Regions from separate parts of the Halobacillus sp. genome, predicted to be linked through region 2. Evidence: a T-box and tRNA genes for the amino acid it is inferred to sense, from the RefSeq annotation. Region 2 holds a T-box; the other holds one or more tRNA genes.
The links. A T-box is a leader RNA that pairs with one kind of tRNA and senses whether it is charged. The one in region 2 lies ahead of leuS (leucine--tRNA ligase), so its partner is inferred to be a tRNA-Leu.

Region 1 (5,709 bases), on a different contig from region 2:
GACTTATCTATCCTTTAAAAAAGAAGTCGGAAGAGACGTTCGCTCGTCCGATGGTTGAATGATTACCTTATCCAGTTTTGAGGGTTTACAAAAAAACTTGTAATTTACCCTTGATTTTTTGCTCGAAAAACAATACAATATATCTTGTCCTTGAAAAAAAGGAAATAAGATCTGGTGGTGAAGGCGAAGAGGTCACACCTGTTCCCATGCCGAACACAGAAGTTAAGCTCTTCAGCGCCGATGGTAGTCGGGTCGATCCCCGTGAGAGTAGGACGCCGCCAGGTTTTATATTATTCCAACGTAGCTCAGTGGTAGAGCAATCGGCTGTTAACCGATCGGTCGTAGGTTCGAATCCTACCGTTGGAGCCATATTTTGGAGAGCTGTCCGAGCTGGCCGAAGGAGCACGATTGGAATTCGTGTAAACCGTTACCACGGTTTCGAGGGTTCGAATCCCTCGCTCTCCGCCATAAGTTCATTTTTCCACAATGGCCCGTTGGTCAAGTGGTTAAGACACCGCCCTTTCACGGCGGTATCACGGGTTCGAATCCCGTACGGGTCACCACTTCATATGGAGGATTAGCTCAGCTGGGAGAGCACTTGCCTTACAAGCAAGGGGTCGCAGGTTCGATCCCTGCATCCTCCACCATTACCGCAAGGTAACTTCATACTTTATGGGAATTAGAAAACCCACAATATCGCGGGGTAGAGCAGTTCGGTAGCTCGTCGGGCTCATAACCCGGAGGTCGCAGGTTCAAATCCTGCCCCCGCAACCAAATTACTTTAATGAACTACGTTGAACTAACTTCTTCGTTCATTAATAGTTAATATGGTCCGGTAGTTCAGTTGGTTAGAATGCCTGCCTGTCACGCAGGAGGTCGCGGGTTCGAGTCCCGTCCGGACCGCCATTTTCATACTTAGGCTATACATAAGATTCGGCTCGGTAGCTCAGTCGGTAGAGCAACGGACTGAAAATCCGTGTGTCGGCGGTTCGATTCCGTCCCGAGCCACCATTTTTTTAGCCGGCCTAGCTCAACTGGCAGAGCAACTGATTTGTAATCAGTAGGTTGGGGGTTCAAGTCCTCTGGCCGGCACCATTTGATGCTAGTAGGTATATACAACATGGAGGGATAGCGAAGTTGGCCAAACGCGGCGGACTGTAAATCCGCTCCCATCGGGTTCGTAGGTTCGAGTCCTACTCCCTCCACCATTTATAATTTAATCATTCAAATAGGGGTATAGTTTAATGGTAAAACTACGGTCTCCAAAACCGTCAATGTGGGTTCGATTCCTACTACCCCTGCTTTTTTCTATGGCGGTTGTGGCGAAGTGGTTAACGCACCGGATTGTGGTTCCGGCATTCGTGGGTTCGATTCCCATCAGCCGCCCCATTTATTTTCACTTTGGGCCATAGCCAAGCGGTAAGGCAACGGTTTTTGGTACCGTCATGCGCTGGTTCGAATCCAGCTGGCCCAGCCATTTTCCACTGCGGGAGTAGTTCAGTGGTAGAACACCACCTTGCCAAGGTGGGGGTCGCGGGTTCGAATCCCGTCTCCCGCTCCATAATATTTCAATCATAATTGAGTACATGTTAGAATAAACTAAAATACAACTGATCTTGTAATGGCGGCATAGCCACGCGGTAAGGCAGAGGACTGCAACTCCTTTATCACCGGTTCGATTCCGGTTGCCGCCTCCAATGAGATTTTGCCGGTGTGGCGGAATTGGCAGACGCGCACGACTCAAAATCGTGTTCCTCACGGAGTGCCGGTTCGAGCCCGGCCACCGGTATTAAATACTAATGTAATGACGGCGTTATCCTTCAACAAGGATAACGCCGTTTTTCGTTTCACTAAGTAAGTATCTTCCGAACAGTGTCATAGTCTTGCCTAGAGGGTTTTCCAATACATATTACAGGGAAAGAGATAGGTAACTGTTTAATCTAGGAGGCACAAACATGGCAAACGAATCTAAGGTAATCCATCACATTACAGACTACAATGAATTTAAAAATACTTGCTTAGATAACGATGGAATGGCTTTTCCTGAACTTGAAAAGATCATGTATGACTATATATTGAGTCAGCCTTCTGAAACGATGAAGTTTCAGGAGTGTGTGATTAAAGAAGAGCCAGGTGAAAATGAAGAATTGAGAAAAGTCCATCTTACTTTCCGTGATTATAATATGAATAATTATATTCGCTTATGGGGTTTTAAAAGTAATGCAGATGGCCGGGTCGTGGATATGAAAGTGGATGCTTTAGATCCAGAAACAAATGAAGTGGTGTACGAACGCCAATTGTCATAGAAGGAATTGGGGCTGAGTTTTACTTGGCCTCCTTTATTAATTGAATATGCATATATTTTTAAACCAATGTCTCATAAGTACATTGGTTTTTTGGTGCTGAATTAAGAGATGATTCGGTCAGATTGAAGAATTTGAAGAGCAGGATCATTCACTCCTCAGAGTTTCCTGTAAAAAGTCAGTATGGTATTCGGGTACTCTGGAATTCATGATAGAATTTGTAGTGATAAAGGAGGGTGTCTAATGCTCTATCTCATTCTATACATATGTCAATTTGGAATTATCCTGTACATCTACCGCAAGTGGGGAAGAGAAGAGCCTTACTTATTCCTGAAGCTTCTTGGCTACTCGGTTCTGGGAAGCTTTGCCTTCACGATTAATCAGTGGTCCCTTCCATTAGGGTTTATCATTTTTCTAATGTTTTTTCGGGAGCCTGCTTGGAATCGGTTGGCGAAACGGTATGCAGCTTACTTAGGTCTGTTCCTCTTCCTTACATCTTTAATCATTCCGCCTGTACAAAATTATGTGTACGAGCGTCCCCGTCACATAGAAGCCGCTCAAAGCCTGGGTGCGTCTGAAGAATTTGACTTTACCGAGCACTGGAATATGGTTAAGAATACATTTAATGATATTCATAATCCACGACTGCAGAGACTTGAAATGGAATTCACGGATAAAGGAGCCGTGCAGTCGCTGTTCTATAATTTTAAGGTAGTTGAACAAGGGAACAGAGAAAGTAATTATTCTGTAGAGTTGAAACTGGATGAAAAAGAGTATGAAATTAAACGGAATCGTTATCAGAAGCAGAACCATCAAGTTTATCACATGGGCCAGGACATGCAGGGGCGGATCTCTCCGGAAGAATTTTTTAAGGTGATTAATGAAACGGGACTAGAGGCGTTCATGCAAAATAAGGATACCCAATATTATTCGCTTAACGCAGAAGGAGCGGTTCGCTCTATGTCTGGAAATCCAGAGAACACGTTTATGGTCACCACTTCCGGTACAAGGCCGGTGATCAAAGGGCAGCTTCCAATAGACGCGGTACGGATGACGGTTCGAGAGTTTGAAAACAGTGAGGAAGATCGTATTCAATCGAACGCGACCTATTACATTGAGCCTCGCGTGGTTTATAGGGTTGAATAAAAAAGCTGGAAACCAGACGTTCAATCTGGTTTCCAGCTTTCTATAAGGATACCTCAATATGCTGAAACGTTTCTACATCAAATAAGCCCATGTCCGTTAATTTCAGGGAAGGGATCACCGGCAGCGTTAAGAAGGATAATGTAAGGAATGGATTGAAATCCTTCGTAAATCCTAAATTAGGCAGCGTTTCTCCGATATGTTCGAGCCGCTCCTTAACAAATGGAAACGACTGATCAGACATCAATCCGGCAATTGGGAGGGGAAGGGACGATAAGACTGCTCCATTCTTAACGATCACAAGACCACCATTAATTTCTTTTAACGTATGAATGGCTTTGAGGAGGTCGGGATCATTGGCGCCCAGGGCCACGATGTTGTGGGAGTCATGAGCAATGGTCGTGGCGATTGCTCCATCTTTTAACCCGAAGCCTTTCACTATCCCAATGCCAAGATGTCCGGTTTTTTTATGGCGCTCCACTACCGCCAGTTTCAATTGATCTTTATCGGGCGATGCCATGAAGAATCCGTTTTCTGTATCCACTTTTTCTACTAATTTATTGGTAAGAAGCTGATTTGGATTAATCTTAATAATGTGAGCTTGCTGTGCTTCGCTTATAGGCAGTTTCAAATGCTCTTCTGTCAGTGCCGGGATATGAATGGTGTTCGTAATAGGAGCCGGCTTTTTTGCTTTTCCATTCTCAGGGGGCGTGTAAGAGCCATTATGGCTGACTTGATTTCCCTGTTTGTAGACCCCGCTGATTTTCACTTTTTCCAAGTCTTCAATGAGTAAAAAATCGGCATCATAACCGGGAGCGATCGCCCCTTTATTCGTCAGACCATAGCATTCGGCTGCGTTTAAAGAAGCCATTTGTAAGGCAATTTGAGGCGATACTCCGCGTTGAATGGAAAGCCGTACATTATGGTCGATGCTTCCTTCCTCGATCAGTTCATCGAGGTGTTTATCGTCGGTGCAGAATAGACAGCGCCGTGCGTTATGGGCGGTGACTACTGGAATTAATGCGTTTAAATCTTTCGCGGCAGAGCCTTCACGGATCATTAGATACATTCCTCGTCTCAGGCGTTCCAGTGCTTCTTCTTCTTTCGTACATTCGTGGTCCGTGGTTATTCCTGCCGTACGAAAGAGATTAACGGCATTGGTCTCCAGTCCTGCCAGGTGGCCGTCAAGCTTCCCGCCGTGCTGATGAGTCATCGTGATTTTATCGAGAAGGTTATCTTTTGTATGCAGGAGAGAGGGATAGTCCATAACTTCCGCTAAGCCGAGCACGCTGGGGTGGGCTAAGTATTTTTCAAGGTCAGCGGCTGTGAGCTGTGCTCCTGAATGTTCGAATGGAGTAGCAGGGACGCAAGAGGGAAGCATAAAGAAAACCTCTAAAGGAAGGTTATCAGCGTTCTGGAGCATGAATTGCAGACCTTCTTCACCGGAAACGTTGGCTATTTCATGGGGGTCTGTGACCACCGCGGTAACTCCGTGAGGGACAACGACTTTAGCATACTCTTCCGGGGTGACCATAGAAGATTCAATGTGAACGTGTCCATCAATAAAGGAGGGACAGACATAGCAATTTTTGGCGTCAATGATCTGGACTGCTTCATGATACTGTCCGATCCCGACGAATTTACCATCAGAAATAGCCACATCGGCCTCGATCCATTCGAGATTGAAGACATCCAGTATCTTACCATTCTTAATGATCGTATCTGCAGGGATTTTCTTGCTTGCGATGTTCAGATCTTTCGTTAACTGTTCTTTAGCTGAATTCATATATGATTTCTCCTTTTATTAAATACCTGATCCATTGAAAGTGGGAGGCAGGATAGAATGCGATATCCGCACTGTATGTATCTCCATCCCGCGATAAGCAGATACGTTAAACAAGATTTCCAAATTTATATGGGCACGGGAATTCGTTTCATGAGATAATAATTAATAGAGATTCTATAGGGCAGGGGTCGCTTTGTCAACGTGCAGGCTGGGCTCGCCTAGAAAACAAGTGAAACCCATTCTCATTTTATACATTCTGGTTTAGTATTAGTAGAGATGAAACAATATAGTCCACTGGTAAAGGAAGGTATGTATGGCGATGACGGAAGATAACATCACGAGACTTCATATAAATGATACAGAGTACATACTGATTGGTACTGCGCACGTTTCTAAACAAAGCGCGGAACAAGTCAAGCAGGTTATAGATGAAGAACAGCCTGATTCTGTATGTGTGGAATTAGATGAGCAGCGGTA
Region 2 (5,709 bases):
ACACCTTTGACACAGGAAAGGTAGCTGAAGAAGACCTCGTGGCAGCTGTAAGAGAATTGTTTGATCTCCGTCCTGCAGGCATCATTAAAATGCTTGATTTGCGCAGACCCATTTATAGGCAAACAGCTGCCTATGGTCACTTTGGCCGCACGGATGTAGAATTTCCGTGGGAGAGAACAGATAAGGCAGAAGAGTTAAAACAGCGTTTCAGTTAATAAACTGCTCGTGTATTAAAAAGGGAACTTCCTAAAAGAGGAAGTTCCCTTTTTAATAATAATATAGATACGATGATCGTTAGATTGTTTAACCTTGTATTCCTTTATAATATTGCCCTTTCTCTACATAACTGGTTCGGATTCGATTCATTTCTTTGATATCATCTTCGGTCAATTCACGTACGACTTTAGCCGGCCGGCCGAAAGCAAGGGTGTTCGGAGGGATTACTTTACCTGGAGGCACAAGACTGCCGGCGCCAATAAAAGCCTGTTCTCCTATTTCAGCTCCGTCAAGTATTAAGGACCCCATGCCTATTAAAGCATTTTTCTTAATGTGCGGAGAGTGAAGGGTAACCTGGTGCCCAACCGTAACGCCATCTTCAATCACCAATGGAAGACCAGGACTCTGATGAAGAAGACTAAGATCCTGAATGTTCACATTGCTGCCAATATGTACGGATGATACATCTCCACGGATGACTGTTTTAAACCAAATACTTGAGTACGCTCCGATCGTTACATCCCCAGTGATTACAGTATCTTCAGCAATATAAGCAGTATCATCTATCTGAGGTTCTTTTCCTTTATATTCGCAAATCATACTAAACCCCCTTATAATATGGTTATATTAAGTATAGCAAAGTGATAGGAGCCGTGTAGAAGTGAAACGATTAAACTCCAATCAAAATTTAGCAACCATCATTATTGTGCATGGAGCATTTGAACACGCCGGACGTTATCATTCATTGGCTGAAAGCTTTCAAAAAGGTGGATTTAATGTCATTTATGGTGATCTGCCAGGCCAGGGACTAGCAGAAGGAAAGAAAGGTCATATAAAGAAATTTGAAACCTACATAGATACTGTGCGTCAATGGCTGCAAAAAGCAGATTCTTCTCGTCCTGTATTTTTACTGGGCCATAGTATGGGAGGGACGGTTGTGATGCGGGTTATGCAGGAATTAAAACCGTCAGTGAATGGAGTAATTCTCTCGTCGCCTGCAGCTGGTATACTGAACGGAGCCAGCAAGTCTCTCGAAGCGGTCACCCATGTAATAAATAAGGTTTGGCCATCCGTACTCGTGAAAGCTCCTTTTAAACCAGAGTATGTAACCCGCAATCCAGAGATTATTGCCAAAGATAAACAGGATTCTCTTATAATAAAGAAGGTATCTATTCGATGGTATAAGGAATTCCGAAAAGCGATTAAGAAGTCATTTTCAGAAGTTGAAGAGTTTCCGGATGTGCCTTTATTAGTTATGCAGGCAGGAGAGGATCATATGGTAGATCCTGAGAAAACAAAAGAATGGTTTCACAAAGTCGGATGTAAAGAGAAAACCTATAAAGAATGGCCGGGTTTCTATCATGAAATCTTTAATGAACCTGAGCAGGAAGACGTCTACAATTTTGCTCTGAATTTTATCCATTTTCAGGTGAAGCAAGCAGATAAGGAGGAGTTGTAGTGACAGCCCAAGTACCACAAAATGCTGTTCATTTAATGTTTCGCGTTTATAAGGAAGTTTTTCCTGAAGTCCATAAGGAATTGAATTATTGGATGGATCGGGCTAAGAAAATTCCTAACAAAGAATTGAGAACCCAGGCGATAGCTAGTATTGAAGATAAGACCTTCCATTGTGAAGGAGGCTCTATTTACTCCATGCTTGCTGGACCGCAATGGAAAGAGTCCATTCGCTTTATTGTTGCGTATCAGACCATTAGTGACTATCTTGATAATTTATGTGACCGCAGTACTTCTATGGATCCAATCGATTTTCGTATGCTTCATCAATCCATGGCGGATGCTTTGACTCCGGAAAATGAAGTCAAAGATTATTATCATTATCGTGATGATAAAAATGATGGAAATTATTTAAGGGATCTTGTACATACCTGCCAGAATGTACTTAAGGCCTCTTCGGATTATCCCCTGGTGCAGAAACATACGTTAAAACTTGGGTCATTATATACTGACTTGCAAGTACATAAACACGTGATTGAAGAGGAAAGAATACCACGTCTTAAAAGTTGGTTTAAAGATCATCAATCCGAGTGGCCTCATTTAGAGTGGTATGAGTTTTCAGCTTGTACAGGCTCTACTTTAGGAATCTTCTGCCTGGTATCTTATATGCTTAACGGCCGTATGGATGAATCGCTTGCAGCGCAAGTGGAAAGAAGTTACTTCCCTTTTATGCAGGGGCTTCATATACTGCTGGATTACTACATTGACCAGAGAGAAGACGAAGAAGAAGGAGATTTAAATTTCTGCGCTTATTATGCCCATGAAGAACAGATGAAGCACAGATTTGAGTATTTTGTCCGGCAAACTCATCAAGAAGTACAAGAACTTCCTGATACAGCGTTTCATCAAATGATACATGAAGGTCTGGTTGGCATGTATCTGGCTGACCGTAAAGTTGGAAAGATTGATAATGCGAAAAGCTTTGTTAAAGATCTGCTTAAAGTAAGTGGCCGTAAAGCGAAGTTCTTTTACTATAATACAAAAATGTACCATAAATTAAAGCCTGGTCGTCCATTGTAGGAGCCAGGCTAAGTTTTTTCTATTGCTATAATAAAAGGTGGCGTATTTCTCTGATTAATGAAACCGTATTGCAGCACCCTGAATGACTTTTGATCCAAAGATGCGACATACTCTAGTAAAGCATTTTTTTCTTCTTTTCCTCCCGCATGACCATGGTAAATTACTAGAACAATCATTCCTCCCTGTTGTAAGAAGGAAAGGAGCTGTTCTATGGAAGAAATCGTCTCTGTTGGTGTGGTCACAATGGTTTTATCACTTCCTGGCAAATAGCCTAAGTTAAAAATGGCTCCTTTAATTTGTGATTGATGGACCGAAGAGATGTACTTAGCTAATTGTGCGTGAGAGTCCTGAACTAGAGTTACCCGCTCCTCTACTTGATGTTTTTTTAACCGTTCCTCGGTTTTGATGATCGCTTGTTCTTGAATGTCGAAGCCGTAAACATATCCTTTTTCCCCTACTAGACCGGTGAGGAATAACGTGTCGTGACCATTACCACAAGTAGCATCAACGGCAGTGTCTCCCTCAGAAATAACATTTTCTATTAAAGAGTGGGCGTAGTTTAGAATTGGCTGCAAAGTCATTGGTTCTAATAGCTCCTTTTAATTTGGTTAAGGCAAGGATTATTGTAGCATGGATGACGTTCGAATTATAATTCCTAATCATCTGACCATTAAATTGGCTGTTTTAGAAATAATAATCCATAAAGATGATCGGATTGATGAGCTTTACGTACAATTATTATCATGTATGTAAAGTTTCATCCATTACAACACGAGGTATCCGGCTCGCTATCAACAGGGGGAGCAGAGCAGTGAGCTTAGTAGAAGTATAAAAGAAAAAAACTGCATCTGAGAAGATGCAGTTTATGAGAAATCCCAATTATTTAACTTTTGATTTACTGCTCCGATTTTGAAGCTTATTTACAGCTTTACGCGCATAACTCTTGGTTTTTTGTGGATTTCGCTTCGCATAATTCGCAGCTTTACGGACTAAATTTTTCATGGATACGACCTCCTTATAGGAATCCTTATTGTTTTGTTTACCTTATATCATCTAACTATAAACATAGGCTTGATAAACTTGACAAAGAGTTTTGGTTTCATTAAGATACGATTATAAACTTAATGACGTGGAAGAGGAGTAGTAGTGAAAGATCAAGCTTTTAGAGAGGCAGCGGCTGGTGAAAGCTGTCCTTGATTATTACGAACTCGCCTCGGATGTCGCAGAAGTGAACATTAATGGTAGCTTTTTGCCGGTGAATCGCCGTTATCGATACACGAGTGAACGTTTAAATAACGTTAATTTGGGTGGTACCGCGGGAATCAAGCCTCTCGTCCCATATAGGGATGAGGGGCTTTTTGTATTTTGATAGGAACATGAGGAGGAAAAGAAATGGCTTTTGATCATAAGAAAATAGAAAAGAAGTGGCAGAAATACTGGCTTGATCAGAAAACGTTCAAGACGGACAGCGAATCAGAGAAGAAGAAATTTTATGCTTTGGATATGTTCCCGTACCCTTCTGGAGCAGGCTTGCATGTAGGGCATCCTGAAGGATATACAGCAACAGATATCCTCTCAAGAATGAAGAGGATGCAGGGGTATGAAGTATTGCATCCAATCGGTTGGGATGCCTTTGGACTACCGGCAGAACAGTATGCGCTGGATACAGGTAACGATCCAGAGGAATTCACCGCTCAAAATATTCAGACCTTCCGCCGCCAAATTCAGGAGCTTGGTTTCTCCTATGACTGGGATCGGGAAGTAAACACGACTGATCCTGATTATTACAAGTGGACGCAATGGATCTTTCTGAAATTGTATGAAAAAGGGTTAGCTTATATAGATGAAGTTGCTGTGAACTGGTGCCCTGCATTAGGAACGGTACTCGCTAATGAAGAAGTGATTGACGGTAAGAGTGAGCGAGGGGATCATCCCGTTGAACGCAGACCTATGAAACAGTGGATGTTGAAAATCACGGCATATGCTGACCGGCTGCTTGATGATCTGGAAGATTTAGATTGGCCTGAAAGTATTAAGGATATGCAGCGCAATTGGATCGGAAAATCAGAAGGAGCCGAAGTAACCTTCCATATCGAAGGAGATAAAGGGACGTTTGATGTATTTACGACCAGGCCGGATACCTTATTCGGTGCTACTTATGCTGTGCTTGCTCCCGAGCATCCGCTCGTGGAACAAATCGTTTCACCTGACCATAAGGAATCAGTTCAAATGTATGTAGAAAAAGCTATGAATAAAAGTGATCTGGAGCGAACGGATTTAGCTAAAGACAAGTCCGGAGTATTCACTGGTTCCTATGCGATTAATCCTATTAATGGAGAGAAACTTCCAATCTGGGTAGCTGATTATGTTTTAATGAGCTACGGAAGCGGAGCGATAATGGCTGTTCCTGCCCACGATGAACGGGACTATGAGTTCGCTCAGAAATTTAATTTGCCAATTGTCCCGGTTGTTGAAGGCGGTAATGTGAATGAAGAAGCCTATACAGGTGATGGCAAACACATTAACTCAGATTTTCTAAATGGACTGGACAAGGATGAAGCAATAGATAAATCGATTGAATGGCTGGAAAATAACGGCCGAGGTAAAAAACAGACGACCTATCGGTTACGTGACTGGCTATTTAGCAGGCAGCGTTATTGGGGGGAACCTATTCCAATTATCCACTGGGAAGATGGTTCCGTTACTCCGGTTCCTGAGACAGAATTACCAGTAGTGCTACCTAAAACGACAGAAATTAAGCCGTCCGGTACCGGCGAGTCTCCACTTGCCAATATTACGAACTGGGTGAATGTAGTTGACCCGGACACAGGAATGAAGGGACGGCGTGAAACGAACACCATGCCGCAATGGGCCGGCAGTTGCTGGTATTACCTTAGGTATATTGATGCGAACAATGAACAGGAGCTTGGCGATTATGAAAAGCTTAAAAAATGGCTT

Region 1: it encodes a tRNA-Leu, which carries the amino acid that the T-box ahead of leuS (leucine--tRNA ligase) is inferred to sense. The anticodon was not compared.

Annotation. Positions count from the first base shown of each region.
Region 1 covers NZ_JBAPTY010000227.1:3,692-9,400, reverse strand. Annotated here, with positions in the region: rRNA gene rrf (5S ribosomal RNA) at 171-284, shown strand; tRNA gene WAM07_RS10045 (tRNA-Asn) at 295-369, shown strand; tRNA gene WAM07_RS10040 (tRNA-Ser) at 376-468, shown strand; tRNA gene WAM07_RS10035 (tRNA-Glu) at 489-563, shown strand; tRNA gene WAM07_RS10030 (tRNA-Val) at 572-647, shown strand; tRNA gene WAM07_RS10025 (tRNA-Met) at 698-774, shown strand; tRNA gene WAM07_RS10020 (tRNA-Asp) at 830-906, shown strand; tRNA gene WAM07_RS10015 (tRNA-Phe) at 936-1,011, shown strand; tRNA gene WAM07_RS10010 (tRNA-Thr) at 1,020-1,095, shown strand; tRNA gene WAM07_RS10005 (tRNA-Tyr) at 1,123-1,208, shown strand; tRNA gene WAM07_RS10000 (tRNA-Trp) at 1,231-1,301, shown strand; tRNA gene WAM07_RS09995 (tRNA-His) at 1,314-1,389, shown strand; tRNA gene WAM07_RS09990 (tRNA-Gln) at 1,403-1,477, shown strand; tRNA gene WAM07_RS09985 (tRNA-Gly) at 1,487-1,561, shown strand; tRNA gene WAM07_RS09980 (tRNA-Cys) at 1,624-1,697, shown strand; tRNA gene WAM07_RS09975 (tRNA-Leu) at 1,708-1,789, shown strand; gene WAM07_RS09970 (hypothetical protein) at 1,956-2,306, shown strand; gene WAM07_RS09965 (hypothetical protein) at 2,547-3,449, shown strand; gene ade (adenine deaminase) at 3,490-5,232, opposite strand; gene WAM07_RS09955 (TraB/GumN family protein) at 5,552-5,709, shown strand, end outside.
Region 2 covers NZ_JBAPTY010000384.1:2,053-7,761, reverse strand. Annotated here, with positions in the region: gene metK (methionine adenosyltransferase) at 1-215, shown strand, start outside; gene WAM07_RS16050 (gamma carbonic anhydrase family protein) at 304-816, opposite strand; gene WAM07_RS16045 (alpha/beta hydrolase) at 878-1,675, shown strand; gene WAM07_RS16040 (tetraprenyl-beta-curcumene synthase family protein) at 1,675-2,751, shown strand; gene WAM07_RS16035 (tRNA (mnm(5)s(2)U34)-methyltransferase) at 2,760-3,332, opposite strand; gene WAM07_RS16030 (hypothetical protein) at 3,631-3,753, opposite strand; T-box leader at 3,873-4,093, shown strand; gene leuS (leucine--tRNA ligase) at 4,144-5,709, shown strand, end outside.